Regions from separate parts of the Halioglobus maricola genome, predicted to be linked through region 1. Evidence: predicted binding sites of a transcription regulator. Region 1 holds the regulator's gene; each other region holds the start of a gene.

Region 1 (7,772 bases):
GCAATCTTGGCCGCTTCGTCACCAATACGCTCAATATCGGTATTGACCTTCATCACCGCCACGACAAGCCGTAGATCACTGGCGGCGGGTTGGCGCCGAGCCAGGATGGTGGCGCATTCATCATCAATGGCGAGTTCCATCTGATTGACCTCATGGTCACGGTTAACGATAGACTCAGCTTCACCGGTGTCACGCGCAACCAAAGCCTCTACCGCCTCGCTCAACTGCTGCTCAACCTTCCCACCCATTTCCAGCAGATGGTTCTTGATAGCCTCAAGCTCGGTGTTGAATTTCTCTGATATGTGCTGTTTGTAATCGTCCTGCTTCAGCATGTCCTGTTCCTCAGGGTTCTAGTTTTGTTCTGGGAAAACCAGAGAGAACGTACTCCCCTTCCCCAGCTTACTGTCAATTTCAAGATGTGCGCCATGGGCGGCCGCCACGTGTTTGACGATGGCGAGGCCCAGGCCTGTACCGCCTGTCGCCGAGGACCGACTGTCGTCCACGCGGTAAAAACGTTCGGTCAGGCGATTAAAGTGGCTCGCGTCTATGCCTATGCCCGTGTCTACAATATCAAGCCGGGCAACATCGCCGTCTTCTCGCCACGAAGCAACGACCGGTTCGCCCTCACTGCTGTACTTGAACGCATTGAAAACAAGGTTTGAGACTGCGCTATACAGCTCTCGATAGTCGCCCGGAATCTTGGTTCGACATTGGATATCCAATTGTAGCGGATTGCCCGGATGGGTGTTCGCGACCTCTTCCTTCAGTTCGTCCAGCAGAGCTGCAATATCTACCTTGTCGTCCTTATCCTGACGTTCAGTACTTTCAATACGCGAAAGCCACAGCAAATCCTTGAGCAGGTTCTCCATTCGCGCAGCCTGCCCCGCCATCTGCTCAATCGCCCTGACATAGGGGGCGGGCAAGCTGTCCGGGTCCGCCATAAACGTACCCAGATAACCACTTATCACGGTCAGCGGCGTACGTAATTCATGGGAGACATTGCCGACGAAATCACGGCGTATGCTCTCCGTCCGCACAACGTCGGTAACATCCCGCACGAAGAGCAAGGTATCGCCCTCGGCAAATTGGGTGACTACCAGTTGCAGGTGATGCTTGATCTCGCCGGTCGTCTCAAATACCAGGGGCACACTATAATCGGCCGTGGACAAGTATTCCGCGAATTCAGGCACTCGCACAATATTGGAAATCGCCTGACCGATGTCGTCTGGATAACGCAGTGCAAGCAGCCTCTGCGCCGCCTCGTTACACCAGCGCAGAGCCCCCTGCCCTTCGAGGATGACCACGCCATCGCGCATTGCTGCAAATGAATCCAGTAAGTAGTCGACTGTCGACTGCAAGCGTTCCTCGGTCGCGATAGCCTTCCGCTGACGCTTGTAGATATTGGCGACGATATCTCCCCACACGCCAAACAGGTCCGGAGGGGAGCCAGAGCTGTCAGCCAGCCACTTGCGCAGACGCCACAGCTGAAGTGACCAGAAAACCAACAGCAATACAGCTGCCACCAAAGCCCATGCCAGCGGATTACCGAAATAGAAGCCCGCCAACGCAGCGAGCAACACCGTTCCTATCAGCCGAAATACCGACGCCAACCACTCCATGGATTTCGGTAGTGCCTCCTATATGCAGCGAGAAGAAAATCGATAGCCGGTACCGCGTACCGTCTGAATCAGGTTACTGTGGTCAGCCTCGACACCCTGCAGCGCCTTCCTCAGGCGACGGATATGGACGTCTACAGTGCGTTCCTCGACATAGACGTTCGCGCCCCACACCTGATCGAGCAACTGACCCCGAGTATAAGCGCGTTCCGGATGCGACATAAAGAACTGCAATAATTTGAATTCAGTGGGCCCCATATCGATGGCGTGCTCACCCACGAATACGCGCCGGCTCTCACCGTCCAATACCAGGCCATTAACTTCCATTCGAGCGTTGTCTTCACCGCCCACTGTACGGCGTAACAGCGCCTTGATGCGAGCGATCAGCTCGCGGGGAGCAAAGGGCTTGGTGATATAGTCGTCTGCGCCCACGTCCAGACCCTGAATGACATTATCTTCCGTGGTTTTTGCGGTAAGCATGATCACTGGCACTTCACGGAAGGTATCGTCTCTTTTAAGACGACGCAGTAATTCCAGCCCACTGCCACCTGGCAGCATCCAGTCGAGCAGAATAATATCTGGTCGCTCATCCACGGTAATGGCGTAGGCATCCTGTATATTGGACGCCTCCAAACACCGAAACTCAGCAATTTCCAAAGCCATCCGCAACATATCTCGTATTGCGAATTCGTCGTCGACCACCAGAACAGTACGTTCAGTCATGACAGTAGTATTCCCTCATTCTTCCGAATGGAGGTATTAGATGATGGAATTATGACAACAAAGTTACAATCAGCCAAAGAATTGTGTGGCGGGCGTGATTTTAGTGATTGCCGCCCGTATACCGGCTGGGAACACGGGCGGAGACAGGGCGTATCAGCGAAGGCTGGCGTTGATATTCTTTAGCATCTGATTCCCGGGACACAGATCCTCGGTATCCAGCGTATTCAATGGACGCCTGGAAGTTTCCAGCACATCGTGCAGATCGCGAGAATCCTTGTCCATGTATATCAAACCGGTGAGAATATCCCCGGCGGTACGGTGATTTTCCATATTCATCAGCGCGGACGTACGATCAAATGGATCCAGATTTTCGCTCATCTTGTACAAGTGAATTGAAGAGCCATCGTGCAGCGTCACCTCGTGACTGGAGCCTGGCTCATAGTCCGTGGTGATCTCCTTCTGCATGGGTACAAAATCCACGGTACCGGTAGCCTCGGCATGCTCGCGAACGAACTCGTAGCTCTTGGTGGAGCCGGCGTTGTTGTTGAAAGTAACGCAGGGAGAGACGACATCAATCAGGGCGAAACCGCGATGGCTGATTGCGGCCTTGATCAACGGTACGAGTTGGTCCTTGTCACCGGAGAAGCTACGCGCCACAAACGTCGCGCCCATCTGCAAGGCAGTTGAACAAAGGTCGATGGCGCTAAACACGTTCGCATCACCTTTTTTGCTCACAGAGCCTTCATCAGCGGTGGCGGAATCCTGCCCTTTGGTAAGCCCGTAGCAGCCGTTATTCATGACGATGTAGACCATGTTCAGGTTGCGGCGTGCCACGTGTGCGAACTGGCCCATACCGATGGATGCAGTGTCGCCGTCACCGGACACACCCAGGTAGATCAAGTCGCGATTGGCCATGGCCGCGCCGGTAACGACAGAGGGCATACGCCCGTGCACCGAGTTAAACCCGTGAGATTTACCCAGGAAATACGTGGGCGACTTGGAAGAACAACCAATGCCCGACATCTTGGCGATCATATGCGGAGGAATAGACAGTTCGTGGCATGCCTTGACGATGGCCCCGGAAATGGAGTCGTGGCCGCAGCCTGCGCACAGTGTCGAGATTGAACCCTCGTAGTCGGCCTTGGTATAACCGAGGTCATTGACCGGCAGTTCGGGATGACGGAATTTCGGAATCTGGTAACTCATGCTTACTCTCCCGCCTGGCCGGCAATTTTGGTGCGATGCAAGGGCTGAACCTCACCACCGTTCAGGTGTTGCTTGATTTGTTTACTGATATTGCGGGCACTGATCGGGGTGCCATCGAAACACAACACAGACTTCAACTTGTCCGGGCCGAATTCGAACTCAGCCATCAACAAGGTACGCAGCTGCGCATCGCGATTCTGTTCAATTACGAACACCTGCTTGTGATTCTCGATAAACGCCTTTACGTCATCATTGAAGGGGAAAGCTCTGACCCGCATGGCGTCCAGGTGAACCCCCTCCTCTGCAAGGAAGTCCAGTGACTCGCGCGAAGATTCCTCACTGGTACCGTAATACAGCACGGCCACATCGGTTTTCTCAGCGGCAGTAACCACTTCTGGCTCGGGAACATATTCCTTGATCGTGTCCCACTTGCGCATCAGGCGCAGCATGTTCTTTTCGTATTCTTCACCCCGTTCGGTATATACCGCGTACTCGTCACGTGAGGTGCCGCGGGTGAAGAACGCACCGCGCTTGGGGTGAGCGCCCGGATAGGTGCGATAGCAAATCGCGTCGCCATCAACGTCGAGATAGCGCCCAAACTCAACGCCCTCCTCCAACTGTTCGGCGGTCATCACCTTGCCGCGGTCATAGGCACGATTATCGTCCCACTCCAAGGGCTCTGACATGTTGTCATTCATGCCCAGATCCAGGTCGGTCATGATGATGATCGGCGTCTGCAAACGCTCCGCCAGATCAAAGGACATGGCGCCGAAATCGAAACACTCTTTTGGCGTGGCCGGGAACAGCAGCACTTGTTTGGTGTCACCGTGTGAGGCGTAAGCCGCCGACAGCACATCCGACTGCTGGGTTCGCGTGGGCATGCCTGTGGAGGGACCTGCTCGCTGTACGTCGATCAATACGGTCGGTATCTCGGCGAAGTACGCCAACCCGAGAAACTCACTCATCAGCGAGATACCAGGGCCACTGGTTGCCGTAAATGCGCGCGCACCGTTCCAGCTGGCGCCGATCACCATACCAATGGCCGAAAGCTCATCCTCAGCCTGCACGATCGCATAGTTCTTCTCACCCGTACCCGGATCAATGCGCACTCTCCGCACATATTTCTCGTAGGCATCTACCACCGAAGTCGAGGGAGTAATCGGGTACCACGCGGCAACAGTTGCACCGCCATAGATAGCACCCAAACCGAGAGCGGTATTGCCGTCCAGCAGGATCTTGTCGCCCACCTGATCCGAGGTCTTCACCCGGATACCGATCGGGCACTCCAGATTCGCCTTCACATACTGATGACCGAGCTCCAGTGCGTGGATGTTTGGCAGGATCAGTTTTTCCTTGCCCTTGAACTGGTCTTTCACCAGGTCCGTGAGCACTTTGAAATCCATATCCAGCAACGCCGCCAGGGCGCCCACGTAGATCACGTTCTTGAACAGCTGACGCTGACGTGGATCGGTATATTCCTCGTTGCAAATACGCGTCAACGGGATGCCGATGATATTGACGTCGTTGCGCATCAAGCGCAGGTCGAGGGGCTTGGTGTCGTCGTAAATAAAATAGCCGCCCTCTTCCACTTCCTTGATGTCCTGGGCCATGCTCTGCGGGTTGACCGACAGCGCGATATCGACGCCACCGCGACGGCCCAGATAGCCCTTCTCACTGACGCGCACCTCATACCAGGTGGGCAGGCCCTGAATATTTGAGGGGAAGATATTCTTCGGACAAACCGGCAGGCCCATGCGGAAAAGAGCCTTGGCGAACATATTGTTGGCACTGGCGGAGCCTGTGCCATTTACATTCGCGAACTTGATGACAAAGTCGTTGACGGATTCGATACGTTTCATGATTACTGGCCCGCCTTGGTTACGTTGTAGAGAAACTTCTGCATATCCCAGGCGGATGTCGGGCATCGCTCGGCACACAAGCCGCAGTGCAGACAAACATCTTCATCTTTTACCATGACACGCTTGGTTGGAAGATCAGGAGAGATGTAGAGATCCTGGGCCAGGTTGCCCGCAGGCCCCGTGAGCCTCCCTCGCAAGTCCTCTTCCGCACCATTGTGGGTGAAGGTAATGCAATCTGTTGGGCAGATATCGACACAGGCGTCACACTCGATACAGCGCGGTGTATCGAAAACTGTCTGTATATCGCAGTTAAGGCAGCGCTCTGCCTCCTTGTAGCCGGTTGACTTGTCGAACCCGAGCTCGGCTTCAACCTTGCGGTCTGACAACGCCTTTTCCAACGGCGCGAGCGGCACAATATAACGTTCGTCATTCTCAACCGCGTTGTCATAACTCCACTCATGCACACCCATCTTCTGACTGGTCTGACGCACTGCGGGCGCCGGACGCTCGGCGACATCCTTGCCCTGGCAGAACAGATCAATACTGATTGCGGCCTGGTGGCCATGCGCGACAGCAGTAATCACGTTCTCTGGTCCAAACGCGGCATCGCCTCCGAAAAATACTTTTGGATTGGTGGACTGGAACGTGTCGGCATCGACGACCGGCATGTCCCACTTGCCAAACTCTATACCCAGGTCTCGCTCAATCCAGGGGAAGGCATTGTCCTGGCCAATAGCCATGAGCACTGTATCGGCTTCCATAAACACCAGGGGTTCACCGGTAGACACCAGGGAGCGACGGCCGTTCTCGTCGTACTCGGCCTCGACCTTTTCGAAATGCATGCCAGTGAACTTGCCGTCCTCGATCACGAACTCTTTGGGAACGTGATTATTGTAGATGGGGATGCCTTCGTGCATCGCATCCTCTTTCTCCCAGGGTGAGGCCTTCATATCCTCAAAGGGGCTGCGCACTACAACACGGACATCTTCACCACCGAGACGCTTGGAGGTTCGGCAGCAATCCATCGCGGTATTACCACCACCGAGTACCAGCACTTTCTTCTCGACGCTATCGCGATGCTCGAACGCAACACTTGCCAGCCAGTCGATACCGAGATGAACATGCTCACTCGCGTCTTCAAGGCCAGGCAGGTTAAGCCCTCGGCCCTGAGGTGCACCGGTGCCGACGAACACAGCGTCGTAATCTTTATCGAGTATGCTCTTGAGGCTATCCACATAGGTATCGAAGGTCGCGTTGATACCCATGTCGAGAATGTAATTAACTTCTTCATCCAACACCTCAATGGGGAGGCGGAACGAGGGAATCTGGCTGCGCATCATACCGCCACCAGCGAACTGGTTGTCGTAGATGTCGATGCTGTAGCCCAACGGCGCGAGGCCGCGTGCGACTGTCAGCGAGGCAGGACCGGCCCCAATGAGCGCAATACGCTTGCCATTTTTCTTGCTGGGAATCTTCGGCAGACGATCGCTGATATCGTCCTTGTTATCTGCGGCTACGCGCTTGAGCCTACAGATAGCAACCGGCTCTTCCTCTACCCTGCCGCGACGACAGGCAGGTTCACAGGGGCGATCACAGGTACGACCGAGTACCCCGGGAAACACATTGGATTCCCAGTTGACCATATAGGCATCGGTGTAACGCTCAGCCGCAATAAGGCGAATGTATTCCGGCACTGGTGTGTGTGCAGGACAAGCGTACTGGCAATCCACAACTTTGTGGAAGTACTCGGGGTTTTGAGTATCAGTCTGTTTCACGTGAGCAGCTCTGTATAGTGATTATTGGCGCTTTTCATCCGCTGCGCCTGAAGCGCTAGAATTTTGGCACAGCTGGCTCGCTTTTTCACCAGTGCAGCGGTTTGATATTCGTTACTTTTCCGTGACTTATGCACAGTCAGCGAATTTTCTCTGTGGGCGTTGCGAACGATTCGCAGACGAGAGATTTAACCCCTTTTATTTCAGGGTTATTTAGAACCAACCAAAGAACCAGCCACTGTCCTTGAGATCCTCCTCACAAGACCTCAGTTGGCCACCGTAGGTATTGGCTTTGCTCTGTACTTTACGGGCGACGCCCTGCAACCAGTCCTTACTGCGATAGCTACCGCGGCTGTAGCCACCGTGCCCCTCGTGGTAAGCGAGATAGAGACGATAGGGATCGGATTTGGCGATACCGTTGCGCCGATTGGACTGATGGTTGTACCAACCGATGAAGTCTATCGCGTCGGCAAAGTCGTCCCTATCCGCGCCGTAGTTCCCGGAACTGCGCTTGTAGTCTTTCCATGTGCCCTTTTTGGCCTGACTGTAGCCGTAGGCATCTGACGGTCGTGGGCCAGGAATGAAGCCAAAAATCT
Region 2 (7,772 bases), 610 kb from region 1:
CACCAAGAATCCTGCCCAGCAGGCTGACATTGCCTCGCAGGCTCGCGTAATCTGCTTCCACTTTCTACCCCTGTTACCAGCTACCGATCCGTCCCAGCAGGTCACAGACCCGGGAGGAGTAGCCCCATTCGTTGTCATACCAGTTCAGAACCCGCACATAGCGATCAGCGGTCACACCACTGAAACCGGCATCGTAAATAGATGAGTGTGAATTGCCGATAATGTCAGAAGACACAATCGGTGTTTCGCTGTATTGCAGGATGCCCTTAAGGCGATCGGACTCCGAGGCTTCACGCACCGCTGCGTTAACATCATCAACCGTGACCGACTTACCCAGTTTCACGAACAGATCCACAACCGAACCGTCGGGAACGGGAACCCTGGCAGCTATGCCGTGCAGCTTGCCCTGCAGTTGCGGCAACACCTCGCCCACCGCTTTGGCAGCGCCGGTGGATGTTGGAATAATGTTCTCCGCGGCTGCCCGGCTGCGACGCCAATCAGAGTGGGGAACATCGGCCAGGCGCTGGTCATTGGTGTAGGCGTGAACGGTATTGATCACCCCCTCCTCAATACCGAACGCATCATCGAGTACCCGCGCCATAGGCGCCAGGCAATTGGTCGTGCAGCTGGCATTGGAGATGATACGGTGTTCTGGCTTAAGACCATCATCATTCACTCCGAGCACGACCGTATAATCAACCGGATCCTTGGCGGGCACAGTCAATACAACACGGCCCGCGCCGGCTGTCAGGTGCTGCTCAAGTTGCTCGCGCGCGCGGAACACACCGGTAGCTTCAACCACCGCATCGATGCCCAGCTCGGCCCAGGGCAGATTGGCCGGTGAACGTTCCTTCAGCAACTTTACCCGCCCCTTGTCGGTGACAAACTCATCGCCTTCAAGCGTCAAGTTTTTACCAAAAGGGCCCATGACTGTGTCGTAGCTGAGCAAATAGCGCAGCGCGTCGTTATCAAACAAGTCGTTGATAGCGACAACATCAACGCCTTCAACGTTTTCCAGAATGCGGAAAACCGAGCGACCAATACGGCCAAAACCGTTAATTGCAACTCTCATTACGCGGCCTCCTTCTGTGCATCCAATGACGAGTAGAGCCTGACCACGTCCAGCAGGCGGGCGGCGTGCCCCAGATTTTCATACCAGCTCAGCGTCTTGATCGTATTGTGACCGGCCTTGATTGTGCCCTTCGTGTCGTAAAGCAAGGACAGCGAACTGCCGATTACGTCAGAGGAAACAATGGGGTCCTCCACTGCTCCGATGATGCCGGGCTTGGCAGCCGCGGCCGCGCGCATGGCGTTATTGATCGCCTCGGCATCCACCGAATCGTCTTTCATCACCAGATTGACATCCAGCAGGCAACCTTCCTGAACCGGCACATTGAGCGCTGAGGTGAGAATCTTGCCTTCAAACTGGGGCAGTACCTTGCCCAGCCAAAGTGAAGCCTCGTGGCTATTGGGGATAATATTCTTGGCGGCGGAGCGGCTGCGACGGAAGTCTGATCCGGCGTAGTCCTGCAGCGCCTGATCCGAAGTGAAAGCGTGGACAGTTGTCATGCTGCCGCACTCAATTTCGAAGCTGCCTGAAAGGCTATCGAGCAAGAGGGCAAGTGCACTGGTCGTGGCACTGCCAGCTGAGATCATGCGATCCGAAACGCTCGCACTCGCCTCGTTGATACCGGAAATCACGATCCGATCGATATGATCGGTGGGCAAGGTGCGCAAAAGCACTCGAGGCGCGCCATTGCCCAGATGGTCTTCCATGTAGTTGCGGTTGCGGTACTTGCCGGTGGAATCAATAACGATATCAACGCCAAAAATATCCCAGGGCATTTCCGCCGGGCTATCAATTTCCATCAGGCGAGCGCGGAAGCGATCATTGGCCAGGAAATTCCCATCGAGGCGATGCTGTGCAGGATCGGAGCCTTCTGAGCACAACAGGTAGTGAAGAATTTCGGGCTTGCCGATATCCGCAATTGCCACCACTTCTACATCGTCACTGGCCGCTGCCAGTTGATAGATCTGGCGGCCCGTCTGGCCGAAGCCCATGATGCCCACACGAATGGGCTTGCGCTGTGTCATCGTATCTCTCCTGTTTCCAATTACTGTTCTGACATGGCCTCGCGGGCCAGTGTCTCAATTTCATCCCAGCGACCATTGTCGACCAGGCTGGAAGCCACCATCCATGACCCACCGCAACAAACCACGTTGGGGAGTGCGAGGAAGTCGCGAAAGTTGTCCGGGTTTAGCCCACCGGTGGGGCAGAATTTCACATCGGGGAAAGGGCCGCCCAGGGCCTTCAACATACCCTTGCCACCCAGGGTCACTGCGGGAAACAGCTTGAGCAGCTCAAAACCGTGAGCCTGAGCCTGCATGATGTCGGACGAACTGGCCACGCCGGGAACAAAATCCAGCGGCGCGTCGGCAGCAGCCTGCAATAGTGCGGGCGTCGCACCGGGACTCAGCGCGAGCTCAACGCCAGCGTCCACGACTCGCGCGACCTCCTCCGGCGTATTTACAGTGCCGGCCGCCACCAGAAGCCCGGGAAGCTCTTCCCGCACGGCTACGATGGCATCCAGCGCGGCAGGCGTGCGCAGAGTGATCTCAATGGCGGTCATACCACCCTTTTCAAGGGCTCTCGCCAACGCTACTGTGGAGTCCACATCGCGCGCGGTGACCACCGGGAGAACCCGGCTTGCAGCTAATTTTTGTTCCAGCATCGCTCTCTCTCGACTGTAATTTTATTACATTTGCGAAACTTTAGACGCAAAGTTGCGATTTAACAAGCTATAGTTGCCATCCTGATGTATTTTTATTACATTTTAGAGAAACAGAGAGGATTTCACATGACTTTACTGGCAGATCTTGCCGACCCCCGGGTAAAGCGCAGCAAATCCGCCCACAAACTCGCCGCCTGCGTCACCGCAGACCCTGAAGCGATCGTCTCAATGAGCACCGCCGCACTAGCCGGACTGGCCGATGTGAGTGAACCCACGGTCAATCGCTTTTGCACAGGGCTGGGCTACAAGGGCTTCCCGGATTTCAAGATTGCCCTGGCGGGCGAGCTGGCGCGCCGCCAGCCACGCATTACCCAGGACATCGACACCGACGACTCGGCAGGTCAGGTCGTCGCGAAAGTGTTCGAACACACCCTTGCCAGCCTCGCCAATGCCCAGCAACACCTCGATCTGGAATCCCTGCATCTAGCGGTAGATGCCCTCGCCAACGCCCGCTCGATCGCTCTGTGCGGCCTGGGGGCCTCCGCCTCGGTGGCACTGGATGCCCAACACAAGTGGCTGCGTTTTCCGGTACCTGTTTCAGCCCACACTGACATCATCAACCAGCGCATGCTGGCCACCGGCATGACCAGTGAGGACTGTCTTGTGTGCATCTCCTACACTGGCCGCACCACTGCCATGGTAGAGCTGGCCCAACTCGCTCGACTGAACGGCACCCGGGTGCTGGCGCTCACGGCGCCAAACTCGCCCCTCGCTGATGCGTGCGACCTTGTGCTCGGGGTTGCCAGCGGTGAAGACACCGACCTCTACACGCCCATGAGCTCGCGTATTGCCCAACTCGTGATCGTCGATGTGCTGGCGACCTGCCTCGCCCTGCGCCTTGGCGACGCATTCGGGGAACACCTGGCGGCGGTGAAAGACAATCTTCGCAGCACCCGCAATCCGGTGTAGGGCAAAACCAGCCTCGCAAGCAGGGCCGATGGGAGCTACTATCATGAATATGCTCCATCGCGAGGAAGAGATCTCTTGAAGAAAATTTTCGCTGGTCTGGCAACGCTTGTAGGGCTGCTGGCAATTGCCTTGGCAGGCCTGTTACTCAGTGGCAATATCAGTAGCTACAGTTTGCCGATGATTCTCAATGTTATGACCGGTCGCCCCGGTGCGAGCATTGACGCTGAATCCGCCCAACAACACTACCGCCTACCGCCTGGATTTTCGGTCCAGATTTTCGCTAACGATCTGCCCAAGGCACGCTTCATGCGTTTTACCCGAAGCGGGGACCTGCTAGTAAGCAGGCCACACGCAGGGGATATCATTCTGCTGCAGCGGGACAGTGACGGCGATGGTTACAGCGATGGCCGACGCACGATCATCAGTGAACTCGATCGGCCGCAGGGCATAGACTTCTCCGGCGACTGGCTCTACATCGCCGAGCGTGAGCAGGTTGGCAGAATTCGGTTTGACCACGCCGCCGGCATCACTCGCGATCACTACGAGCCCGTCATTACCGGCCTGACCGGGGACGGCAATCACTGGAGTAAAACACTGCGCTTCGGCCCGGACGATATGCTCTATCTGGCTCAGGGATCCACCTGCAATATCTGTGAAGAAAAAGACCCCCGACGAGCAACAATCATGCGCTTTGCCCCCGACGGCAGCGACGGAGAGATTTTTGCCACCGGCCTGCGCAACAGCGTCGGCTTCGACTGGTCGCCCTGGGACGACGAGCTCTACGCCACCGACAACGGGCGCGACATGCTCGGCGACGACTTTCCGCCCTGCGAGCTAAACAGAGTGGAGTACGGTAATTTCTATGGGTGGCCCTATTTCAATGGCGCGAATGTCCCCGACAACGATATGGGACCCGACCCGCTCGCGACCCAACGCGTTCCCATACCCCCTGCGCACGCATTTCGCGCCCACAACGCGCCACTGGGCATCAGCTTCGTCGACACAAGCAACTGGCCAGGCGACTTCGAGAAAGTGGCTCTGGTTGCGCTGCATGGCTCCTGGAACCGCAGCGAGCCCGACGGCTACGAGGTGGTCTCTCTTCACTTCACAGACAAGGGTATAGAAGAGCGTGTATTCCTCGGCGGGTTCAATCAGGATGGCAACATCCTGGGCCGACCTGTCGATGTTGCCCAGGGACCGGACGGGGCGATCTACATCTCAGATGACTTCGCCGGAGCGATCTATCGCGTCTCACACAGCGAAGCTGTTGACCAGTTGGCAATAGAACCCTCGCAGCAGCAAGCGCCTGCCGCAGACACTATTCCCGACTGGGTCGCGGCAGCTGATCTTGAGGCCATGTCCAGCCGCGGTGAGCAACTCTATCTCCAGCACGATTGCGCCAGCTGCCACGAGCAGGGCGAAAATCCGGTAACGCTCGAACAGTCGAGCTACGCCGCCATCGAGCGAGCCCTGCTCTCACCACAAGCACCCATGCCATTACTGCCACTGAGCGAGCAAGAGCGCCGGGAGCTCGCCGCCTATATTGCGAGCGAGCAATAAAGCACCAGCGCGCCGTATGTTGAGGTATCTTCCCAATGCCCTCACCACACTGCGCCTGCTGCTGGCACTGCCGCTGGGCGTGCTAATCCTGCGAGAGCAGTACAGCAGCGCAGTGGCAATGGGGCTGGCCGCGGGTTTAACCGATGCACTGGACGGGTTCGCCGCACGCAAATTACATGCGCAGTCACAGCTTGGCGCCATGCTGGACCCTATCGCCGACAAAACTCTCGTCACCGCAACCTTTCTCTGCCTGGCTCAGGTGGGAGTCATCCCCTGGCCTGTAGCGATGTGTATCGTGGGGCGCGACCTGGTCATCGTGGCAGGCGCGGCGTGTTACCGCCTGTTTGTCGGCCCGTTCAAATTTGGTGCACGGCCCTTGAGCAAGCTGAACATGGTCTTGCAGATCGGCTTTTGCGTACTGTTGCTCGCAGCCCAGATTACCCCTGTCATCAGCCCTGCCGTGCTCCTGGCCGGCACGTGGACCGTGATCGTCATCACCTTGGTCAGCGGCGTGGACTATATCCAGGCCTGGAGCCGCTCAGCGCTGCGAGAACTCGGGGCCAGACGTTGACATGGCAGCAGTCACGCTCAAGGCGCTCACTTACAACATCCACAAGGGCTATACCACCGGCAATCGAAAGTTCATGCTTGAGTCCATGCGCGAGCGTATTGCGGAGACCGAGTCAGACATCGTATTCCTGCAGGAAATTCATGGCACGGCGATCAAGAGTGAGGCCAAGAAGCGCAAATTCTCCTATCCTGAGCAACCCCACTTCGAATATCTGGCCGATCAGGCCTGGCCGCATTATGCCTACGGCCGCAACGCTATTTATCGCAAGGGAGATCACGGCAACGCAATCCTGAGCCGCTACCCGTTCGTCGCCTGGGAAAATATTGATGTCTCCATTTTCCCCCGCTCCAGCCGCAGCATTCTGCACGGCATTATTGAAGTGCCCGGCACCTCGCGGCCATTACACACCCTCTGCGTACATCTGGGCCTTCTGGAGCAGGAGCGCAAAGAGCAGTTGCAGACTCTCACCGACCGTATCGACCAGCATGTCCCCCGGGACGAACCGATGATCATCGCTGGTGATTTTAACGATTGGCGTCGGCGCGCCGAGAATCACCTTCACGACGATCTGGGCCTGCAGGAATTGTTTGTCAAACTACAGGGACGGCACGCGCGCACCTTTCCAGTGTGGGCCCCACTACTGCCGGTAGATCGCATGTACTTTCGCGGTTTGACACCATTGAGCTGTGATCGCTTATGTCGCGGACACTGGCGCGACCTGTCTGACCACGCCGCGCTGGCGGGGGTATTTGAACTGGATTGCTGAGCGAATGCTCGCTAAGGTTGGCACTGAACTTTCTCGCTGAATCAAAAAGATGCAAAACGCTGTAAACATCCTCAAAACGCTCCCCATGCTCGCCAAACTGCCAAAGTTGTTAAAACCCAGGCCAGATTCCACCAAAGGGTGCATCTCTCTGCACGTCCAGCTTCAGGCCGAGCGATTTCCGTACCACACCGCTATTAGCTTTGAGGGCGACGAACGCACTTGGGACGAATTCAACCGCGAGGCAAATCGCTTTGCGCGCGCGCTGCAGAACGCTGGCGTAGCCCGCGGAGACGCTGTCAGCGTATTGATGGAAAACCGCATCGAGTATCTCAGCTGCCTGATCGCCATCAACAAGCTGGGAGCCTGCGCCGCACTGATCAATACCAACCTGAGTGGCGGGTCACTAGCCCACTGTCTTACCGTGACCAATTCGACGCACTGCATCATCGGCGAAGAGCGCTGTTCCACAATCGCAGAATTGCTGGATGAAGACCTGCCGGCCCTGCGCAAACCGCTCTATGTCGCCGATAGCGGCGAACTCAGCTGCCCTGACTGGGCGAATGATCTGGGCGTCTCGGCAGCAGCACAGCAGGATCAAAACCTCGCGGAGACTGACGATGTCACTATCAGCGAGGACTGCCTGTATATTTTCACTTCAGGCACCACCGGCATGCCGAAAGCGAGTGTCATGTCGAACAAACGGCTGCTTGCCACGGCCTCGCTGTCAGCTATCGCAGGACTGCGCTGTGACGAGCACGATTGCATCTACCTTTGCCTGCCGTTGTATCACGGCACCGGCCTGTTCCTGGGCGTGGGCGCGGCGTTCACCACGGGTGCCAGCATCTACCTCCGTCGCAAATTCTCCGCCTCCGCATTCGTGCCGGAAGTGCGCGAGTCCGGTGCAACCTGCTTTATGTATATCGGCGAAATTTGCCGTTACCTTTTGGCCACACCGGAACACGTGGATGACCACGCCACGTCGCTGCGCACCATCATGGGCAATGGCCTGCGTCCGGATATCTGGCACGCATTCAAGGACCGCTTCGGTATTGACCTGGTCTCGGAATTCTACGGATCCAGCGAGGGCAATATTTCAGCCATCAACCTGTTCAACAAAGATTGCACCATCGGTACTATCGCCCTGCCCCACGCGCTGGTTCGTTACGATGTGGAC
Region 3 (7,772 bases), 2.0 Mb from region 1:
TAGTTGATGAAACGCGGTGTTACCGCGCTGTTACCTATATTCACATAAATTCACTGCAAAGCAATAGGAAGCTGTGAATTTTTTATTACAAGCCATTGATTTTAATGGATAAAGTTAGACGTGTTACGCACTGTTTGGGTGCGCTGCACATTTTTGGTAACAATTTTGTGCTGAAGTTGGGCGAGCGCACTGTTGCTGTGCGCTAAAGAGTGCGGGGTGCTACCAGTAGACTCGCAAGGCCGTGACCACAGTCCAGCCGGCGTAGCGCCCACCGTCTGCTCCTACGTCGTCGAGTTCGGCCCATTGCAAACCCGTTTGCCATTTCAGTTTGTGACCGTAGAAAAACCAGTTTATGCCTGCGTGGATTTCCTTGTAGAGGTCACCTCGGCCGGTCACGACCTGCTTCTCGTAGTTGCCCAGGCCAATACCGTTGGGGCCGTCACTGTCGAGATACGTCGCGCGGGAAACCAGCTGCAGATTTTCGCCAAGCTGGTAGAAAGGCATCAGGGTCATGCCCCAGATATCGGGTTGATCGAAGTAACCCTCGGCAAAAGCGAGATCGGTCCACAGGCCCCACCTGCCGCCTTCCCATTTGGAGGAGATCGAAACGACGTGCGAAAGATCAGCAGTATTGGCCGCTGGATCGCGATCGTTGTAAACGTAGTCCACCCGCACGCTGGCCTGATCCATCTGAAGTTGTTGTGCCCAGTTGTAACCCAGCGAAGTCAGGGTAAAGAAGCTGGCATTGAATTCGCTGAATTCATCGTTGCCGTCGCTGGAAAAAAAACCTACCCGATAATCCCACGCGTTTCCTGCCGTTCCTTTCGCGCTGACCCCGGTAAAGTATTCCGCATTGAACCAGAAATTATTGGAAAGATTACTGCGCTCTGTGGTCAGCAGTTTCTTGGATGACGTGGCGCCATCGAGAGTAAAGCCTGCGGAGTGTTTCAGGAGGCGTACATCAGGGCCGCCCTCGGGTTGCCAGCCGACATAAGCATCAGTGAGCCGTTTGTAAAATTGGTCGCCATCGAAGTTGAGGTCGAAATCGCCCTCCAGTTGAGCCACCCAGTCGCCCGCCAATGCCGCCTTAAAGCCAAAGCGGAAGCGGCGAAAATCGACATCATCGTAGTCGCCCTCGTCAGCATGGGTGTAGCTAGCGTCCAGTTGCAGTCGGCCACTGAGGTCGAGTTGTTGGAACCATCCGTCGTCTGAGGCGTAGAGAGTCGTCCGGTCCAGCCAGTGTTCGGCGCTTTCCTCGGCCGTGACGCAGAGAGGGGCCGCAAATAACAGCAGTGCGCTCAGCGAGCCTATATTTTGGTTTATGCACAACATCCTCGCTAACGGTTGCCTCGCTACAGGTCTTTGAAAAACACCTTGGAGTTTCGCTGCAGGTTGTACAGCGCTTGCCGCTGGCCTGGCAATTCGTCTCTGGAGTGTTCCGCGAAGCCCTGCTCGAGAAACCAGTGCGCGGTCTGGGTGCTGAGAACGAAGACGCTCGTCAGGCCCTGGCTGCGCGCTTCTTTTTCCAGTTCCAGCAGCAGGCGTTGCCCGCGCTGGCCTCCGCGGTAGTCCGGGTGGGTAACAACGCAGGCAATCTCACCGCAACTATCCTCGGGGAATGGATAGAGCGCTGCACAGGCGATAATGCGCCCATCCCTGACCAGTAGCCGGAAACGTTGGATCTCTTGCTCGAGCAATTCGCGGGAACGTTTTAGCAGGATGCCCTGTTGTTCCAGTGGTTCAATGAGCTCGAGGATACCGCCGACATCTTCGATATCGGCGCGACGCGACTGTTCGTAATCGAGATTGGCAACAAGGGTGCCACTACCATCGTGGGTGAACAGTTCCTCCAGCAGGGCGCAGTCATCCTGGTAGCTGATGATCTGGCAGCGCGGCACACCCTGCTTGCAGGCGTGTTGGGCTGTGTGGAGCAGGGTGCGCTGTTCCGGCTTGTCGACTTCCAGATCTTCAATCTGACTCACCGCCAGCTGCTGTAGTAGTTCTCCTGCGGCATTGGTGACGCCGGCTTCAGCGCCGAACAGGATCAGTTTGTCAGCGCCGATAGCAGCTGCGCAGTTTACCGCGATATCTTCCAGCGCCAGGCTGAAGATCTCTCCGGTCGGCGAGTATCCCAGGGGCGACAGCAGCACGATGGAGCCATCGCGCAACTGGCTGTGAATACCGTCGACATCGACGCGTCGCACGCGGCCTGTGTGCTGAAAATCCACGCCGTCGACGACCCCCATGGGCCGTGCAGTCACGAAGTTGCCCGAACAGACCCGGATGCGCGCTCCCTGCATGGGGGAATTGGGCAGCCCCATCGACAGCAGCGCCTCGAATTGTGCTCGCAACGAGCCGGCCGCATCCTTTACATGCTCCAGCGACTCAGTATCGGTGACGCGTATGTCCTTGTGAATCACACTTTCAATGCCGGCGGATTTGAGTCGCGAAGCAATTTGCGGCCGTGCGCCGTGGATCAGTACCAGGTTGACCCCAAGGCTTTTAAGCAGGGCGATGTCGTGGATGATATTGGGGAAATTGTCGTGCAGCGCGACTTCGCCCCCCAGCATCAGCACGAAGGTCTTGCCCCGGTGCGTATTGATATAGGGTGCGGTGTTCCTGAACCAGCGGATATGGGCCCGGCCCGACGTGGTCACGTTCTATCCCAACTCTTTGATTAATAGCGAATTATCTAGATTACCGGACTCCCGCCCTATTACCCAATGGCAATAATGCACATCTGCTTACAGGCAGTAGTGACGGATAAACTGTTCGAGCAGGGCGATGCAGGGCCGGATCTGGTCCAACGGCATGAACTCGTCTGGCTGGTGGGCCTGGTCGATAGAGCCGGGGCCCATGACGATGGTTTCCATCCCAAGCTGCTGCATGAAGGGCGCCTCGGTGGCGAAAGCCACGGCGATTGCATCGTTGCCGGTAAGCTTTTGCGCGAGCTGAACCAGCTCGGACTCTGCGTCTTGTTCAAAGGGCGAAACGTCCTGGATCAAAGAGCGCATCTCGATATCGATATTCCGGCGCGTCCCGATCTCCGTTAAGCGTTCGCGAATTTCCTCGCGGACTGTGCTGTTGCAGCCGGCGGGTGTCATGCGCAGGTCGAAGTGCAGCTCGCTCTGGCCGCAGATGCGGTTCGGGCTGTCACCGCCGTGGATGTGGCCGAGGTTAAGGGTGGGGAAGGCCACTTCGAAATGTGGGTTGCTATAGCGCTCGCCGAGAGTGCTGCGAAAGCTCATCAATTCCGCCATGACCTGATGCATGCTGTCCAGGGCGTTATTGCCCAGATTGGGGTTTGACGAGTGGCCTGCCTGGCCTTTCACATGCACCGCTTCCATCATGATGCCTTTGTGCATGCGCACGGGGACCAGTGATGTCGGTTCCCCGATGATGGCGGCGCGCGCCTTGGGCTTGCCGGCCGCAGCGAGGGCGCGGGCGCCGTTCATGGAGCTCTCTTCGTCTGCGGTGGCGAGCAGGATAAGCGGCTGCTGCAGGTCCACGTCTGCGAAGCTTGCCGCGGCTGCGATGGCCATGGGGAAGAAGCCCTTCATGTCGGTGCTGCCGAGACCATAGATACGCCCGTCACGTTCGTCGAGCGCCAGCGGGTTGCTTTTCCAGCGGCCCTCGTCAAAGGGAACGGTGTCGGTGTGGCCCGCCAGAACCAGACCGCCAGGGCCGGTGCCGCGGGTTGCAATCAGGTTGGCCTTGCTTCCGTCGGCGACGATCTCCTGGATCTCGGTGGCAAAGCCCATGCTCTCCAGCCAGGTGGCGAGCAGATCGATGACTTTGCGATTGCCCTGGTCCCAACTGGGGTCGGTAGAGCTGACGGAGGGGAGTTGGATCAGTTGCCCGAGTTGTTCGAGGATAAGTTTTTCGTTGGCGGGCATGAAGAGTCCTGGTGACAGAGTTATAGCGGCTGAAGCCGACTCATCAGAGTGTAGCCTCTGAGAGCCGCTTCAGCAGCGTTAATCTCGCCTCAGGGGCTAAAGATTCCCTTGAACAGGAAGAAGAACAGGATAGCCAGGCCGGCGCCGGCAGGCAGGGTGATGATCCATGACATGAAGATGGTGCCGATCACTCGCAGGTTCAGGGCGGCGATCCCACGGGCGAAGCCCACGCCTAGCACCGCACCTACCAGCGTGTGGGTCGTCGAAATGGGCAGGCCGGTTGCGGAGGCCAGGACCACGGTAGCAGCGGCACCCAATTCGGCAGCGAAGCCGCGGCTGGGTGTGAGCTCGGTGATCTTGCGGCCAACCGTGGTGATCACGCGCCAGCCGTAGGTTGCCAGGCCCACGACAATACCTGCGGCACCCACCAACAGGATCCACCAGGGCATGGCAGACTTGGCTGCGATTTCGCCGCCCGACTGAACGGTACTGGATATAGCTGCGAGAGGTCCGACGGCGTTGGCTACATCGTTGGAACCGTGAGCGAATGCCATGGAGCAGGCGGTGAAGACCATCAGGATGGCGAACACGCGCTCGACGTTCCCGAAACGGTTTTCCTCGTCATGATCGTCCTTGATGTTCTTGAGCAGCATCGCGCCGAAACCCGCGACCAGCAGGCCGACTACAACCGAGATGGGCAAGGCATTGGCGAATTTGCTGCCCAGGCCCAGGTCGAACTCCAGGCCCACATGTTTGAGGCCCTTGAGCAGCGTGACCATGGAGATCATAAAGCCCACCATCCACATGTAGATGGGGATGAACTTTTTGGCCCGGTTGAAGGGGTCGTCGGTGTCCAGGATGAGTTTTTTCACACTCATAAACAGGGCAAAGGACATTGTCCCTGCCAATACGGGCGAGACTACCCAGGAGGCAACGATGCTGCCTACCTTGCCCCAGTGAATAGCTTCCATGGAAATACCGACGGAGGCAAAGCCGACGATCGCACCGACGATAGAGTGGGTCGTGGATACCGGCCAGCCCTTGATGCTGGCGATCAACAGCCAGGTACCCGCTGCCAGCAGGGCCGACATCATGCCGTAGACCATTAGCTCAGGGTTGTCGGCCATGACCTCGGCATCGATGATGCCTTTGCGAATGGTAGAGGTTACCTCGCCACCGGCCAGATAGGCCCCCAGAAACTCGAAGACCATGGCGATCAGGATGGCCTGCTTGATGGTCAGGGCGCGGGAACCCACCGATGTGCCCATGGCGTTGGCCACGTCATTGGCACCGATGCCCCAGGCCATGAAGAAGCCGAACAGGCAGGCCATAATCAGAAAGACACTGCCGTACTGAGCGATAATTTCCATTGCGGTTTACCTAATCTATTATTTTGTGCGGATTATTTGGCGAGCAGGATCTGCAGGCGGTCGCCTACCTTTTCAGCGATGTCTGCCAGTTCGCCAAGCAGGCCCATGGCGCGGTAGTAAAACATGACATCTACCGGGGCTAATTCGCTCTCCATTTTGTAGAGCTTACGGCGCAGGGAGAACTGTTGCTTGTCGGTTTTACGTTCCAGCTTGTCCAGTTCTTTCAGCATGGCCTCGACGCGCTTGACCTCGCGCCCCGAAAAGCCAACCTCAAGCAGTTCATCCAGTTCCTGAATAGCTTTCAGCGCGTGCTGGCAGCAGCATACGCTGGTGCTGGCAAGCTCTAAAACGGCGGGGAACAGTTTGTCTGGGAAGCGCAGGTCGCGGCCCATCACTACGCTCGCGAAATCTTGAGCGGTATTGGCGACCTGGTCCTGAATGCTGACCAGCTGTAACAGGTCGGAGCGGGGTACTGGCAGGAACAGGCTCTTGGGCAAATGACGCCGGACGTCGCGTTTGAGCTTGTCGGCGGCGCTTTCGTCCGCGCTGATTGCCTTGTGGATCTCTTTGGCCCGGCCCCAGTCCTCATCGGCCGTAGCCTGGAGTAATTCGGGGAGATGCTCGGCGGCTTCGGTCGCCACCTTCATGTGCAGCTGAATAGGGCCGATCGGTGATCGGCCAAAGAGACTGCCCAAAGGGTTTCGGCTGGCCATATTTTGACTCCGTAGCGCGGGGGGTGTCTATTTTTTCGGCAGTATAGGAGGAACAAGAGAGCTTGTCATAAAAAGTTCATATTTCTCTGGCGAGGGCCCGCACAGCTGGATCCGGCGACCCCCAACAGGGGTCCCTGTGCTAGCATACCGGGCAGTCGATAATTGCTTCCGGAAGAGCGAATTGCTTCACTCCGGTTACGCCCAAGGGAACACGAAACTATGGCCATGGACAACGGAGGATTGTTTGCCGAGCAGCGCCTGAATCTCACCACGCTGGCCCAGGATTTATGCCGGGAAGGCCGCCTCGCCGATGCCGATCTCAAGCGCGTCGCGAGCAATGCCCTGGTTAAGGTGCATCCGCTTATCTACCTGGCCGACCAGAAGCTAACCGATGCGGCTAATCCGGAACGCTCACTTGATATGGATGCGCTCTTGGCCTTTCTTGCCACTCGCACCGGGCAGGCTGTTTACGATATCGATCCCCTGAAAATCAATGTTGGCGAAATAGCCGATGTCATGTCGCAGGCCTTTGCTGAGCGCCACCGCATATTGGCGGTAGAGGTCAATGACGACGAGGTGGTCATCGCCTCTGCCGAACCCTGGATCAAAGCCTGGGAAGGGAATCTGGAACATGTGTTGCGCAAGCCCATTCGTCGTGTCCTGGCTGACCCGAGGGCGATCGCTCGGCACACCGTAGAGTTCTACAACATGGCTGGCTCAGTGCGCAGTGCAAAGAAAACGGATCGCTCTGAAAATCGCGCCATCACTACCAATCTTGAACAAATGCTGGAACTGGGCTCGATGAAAGAGCCTGATGCTAACGATCAGCATATCGTCAACGTGGTTGACTGGCTGCTGCAGTATGCGTTCGAGCAGCGCGCCAGTGATATTCATATTGAGCCGCGTCGGGAGCAGGGTGACGTTCGCTTCCGCATCGATGGGGTGTTGCACAACGTCTACGATTTGCCGCATCAGGTCTGTGCCGCGGTGACCAGCCGGATCAAGATACTCGGTCGTATGGATGTTGCTGAAAAGCGTCGTCCCCAGGATGGCCGGCTCAAAACTCGCTCGCCTGAAGGCAATGAAGTGGAGCTGCGTCTGGCGACGCTTCCAACCGCATTCGGTGAAAAATTGGTGATGCGGATTTTTGATCCGGATGTGTTGCAGAAAAGTTTCGAGCAGCTCGGTCTGGCCGAGGATGACCTGGCGCGCTGGCACCATATGACTGATTCGGGCAACGGGATTGTATTGGTTACAGGGCCCACAGGGTCGGGCAAGACGACCACACTCTACTCAACGCTTCGTCAGCTCGCCACCAGCGAGGTGAATGTCTGCACGATTGAAGACCCTATCGAGATGGTTGAAGACGCCTTTAACCAGATGCAGGTAAACCACGGTATTGATCTGGATTTCTCCTCCGGTGTGCGCGCGCTGATGCGGCAGGACCCCGACATCATCATGGTCGGTGAGATCCGCGATCTGGAGACAGCAAATATGGCAGTGCAAGCTGCGCTTACAGGCCACCTGGTGCTCTCGACACTGCATACCAATGATTCACCCAGCTCGATTTCGCGGCTGCTGGAATTGGGCGTGCCCGCCTATCTGGTCAAGGCCACGGTCAGGGGCATCATGTCTCAACGGTTAGTGCGAATTTTATGCCCCACCTGCAAAACCATGGAACCGCTGGACCCGGATGCCTGGCGTGAGCTCACAAGCCCGTGGTCGGTTGAGCCACCGGAGCAGGTCGCACGTCCCGTTGGATGCAAAGCCTGTCGCGACACCGGTTATATTGG

Evidence for each region. The regulator PhoB, encoded in region 1, activates phosphate uptake and scavenging genes when phosphate is short. The targets are predictions, from matches to a motif close to TGTCATAAANNTGTAACA.
Region 2: a site for PhoB is predicted at 2,815-2,832, ahead of hexR (transcriptional regulator HexR). Genes of this name have one in related genera too.
Region 3: a site for PhoB is predicted at 6,043-6,060, ahead of EY643_RS00285 (TIGR00153 family protein). Genes of this name have one in related genera too.

What each region holds. Positions count from the first base shown of each region.
Region 1 is NZ_CP036422.1:2,336,776-2,344,547, forward strand. It holds gene phoU (phosphate signaling complex protein PhoU) at 1-332, opposite strand, end outside; gene phoR (phosphate regulon sensor histidine kinase PhoR) at 351-1,619, opposite strand; gene phoB (phosphate regulon transcriptional regulator PhoB) at 1,638-2,339, opposite strand; gene EY643_RS10605 (2-oxoacid:ferredoxin oxidoreductase subunit beta) at 2,493-3,545, opposite strand; gene EY643_RS10610 (2-oxoacid:acceptor oxidoreductase subunit alpha) at 3,548-5,404, opposite strand; gene EY643_RS10615 (FAD-dependent oxidoreductase) at 5,407-7,179, opposite strand; gene EY643_RS10620 (transglycosylase SLT domain-containing protein) at 7,390-7,772, opposite strand, start outside.
Region 2 is NZ_CP036422.1:2,949,707-2,957,478, forward strand. It holds gene ppc (phosphoenolpyruvate carboxylase) at 1-61, opposite strand, end outside; gene gap (type I glyceraldehyde-3-phosphate dehydrogenase) at 74-1,072, opposite strand; gene EY643_RS13460 (glyceraldehyde 3-phosphate dehydrogenase NAD-binding domain-containing protein) at 1,072-2,094, opposite strand; gene eda (bifunctional 4-hydroxy-2-oxoglutarate aldolase/2-dehydro-3-deoxy-phosphogluconate aldolase) at 2,115-2,732, opposite strand; gene hexR (transcriptional regulator HexR) at 2,859-3,701, shown strand; gene EY643_RS13475 (PQQ-dependent sugar dehydrogenase) at 3,777-5,261, shown strand; gene EY643_RS13480 (CDP-alcohol phosphatidyltransferase family protein) at 5,278-5,832, shown strand; gene EY643_RS13485 (endonuclease/exonuclease/phosphatase family protein) at 5,834-6,598, shown strand; gene EY643_RS13490 (long-chain-acyl-CoA synthetase) at 6,648-7,772, shown strand, end outside.
Region 3 is NZ_CP036422.1:57,765-65,536, forward strand. It holds gene EY643_RS00265 (porin) at 220-1,332, opposite strand; gene argA (amino-acid N-acetyltransferase) at 1,353-2,657, opposite strand; gene argE (acetylornithine deacetylase) at 2,745-3,896, opposite strand; gene EY643_RS00280 (inorganic phosphate transporter) at 3,986-5,266, opposite strand; gene EY643_RS00285 (TIGR00153 family protein) at 5,299-5,979, opposite strand; gene tfpB (type IV pilus assembly ATPase TfpB) at 6,199-7,772, shown strand, end outside.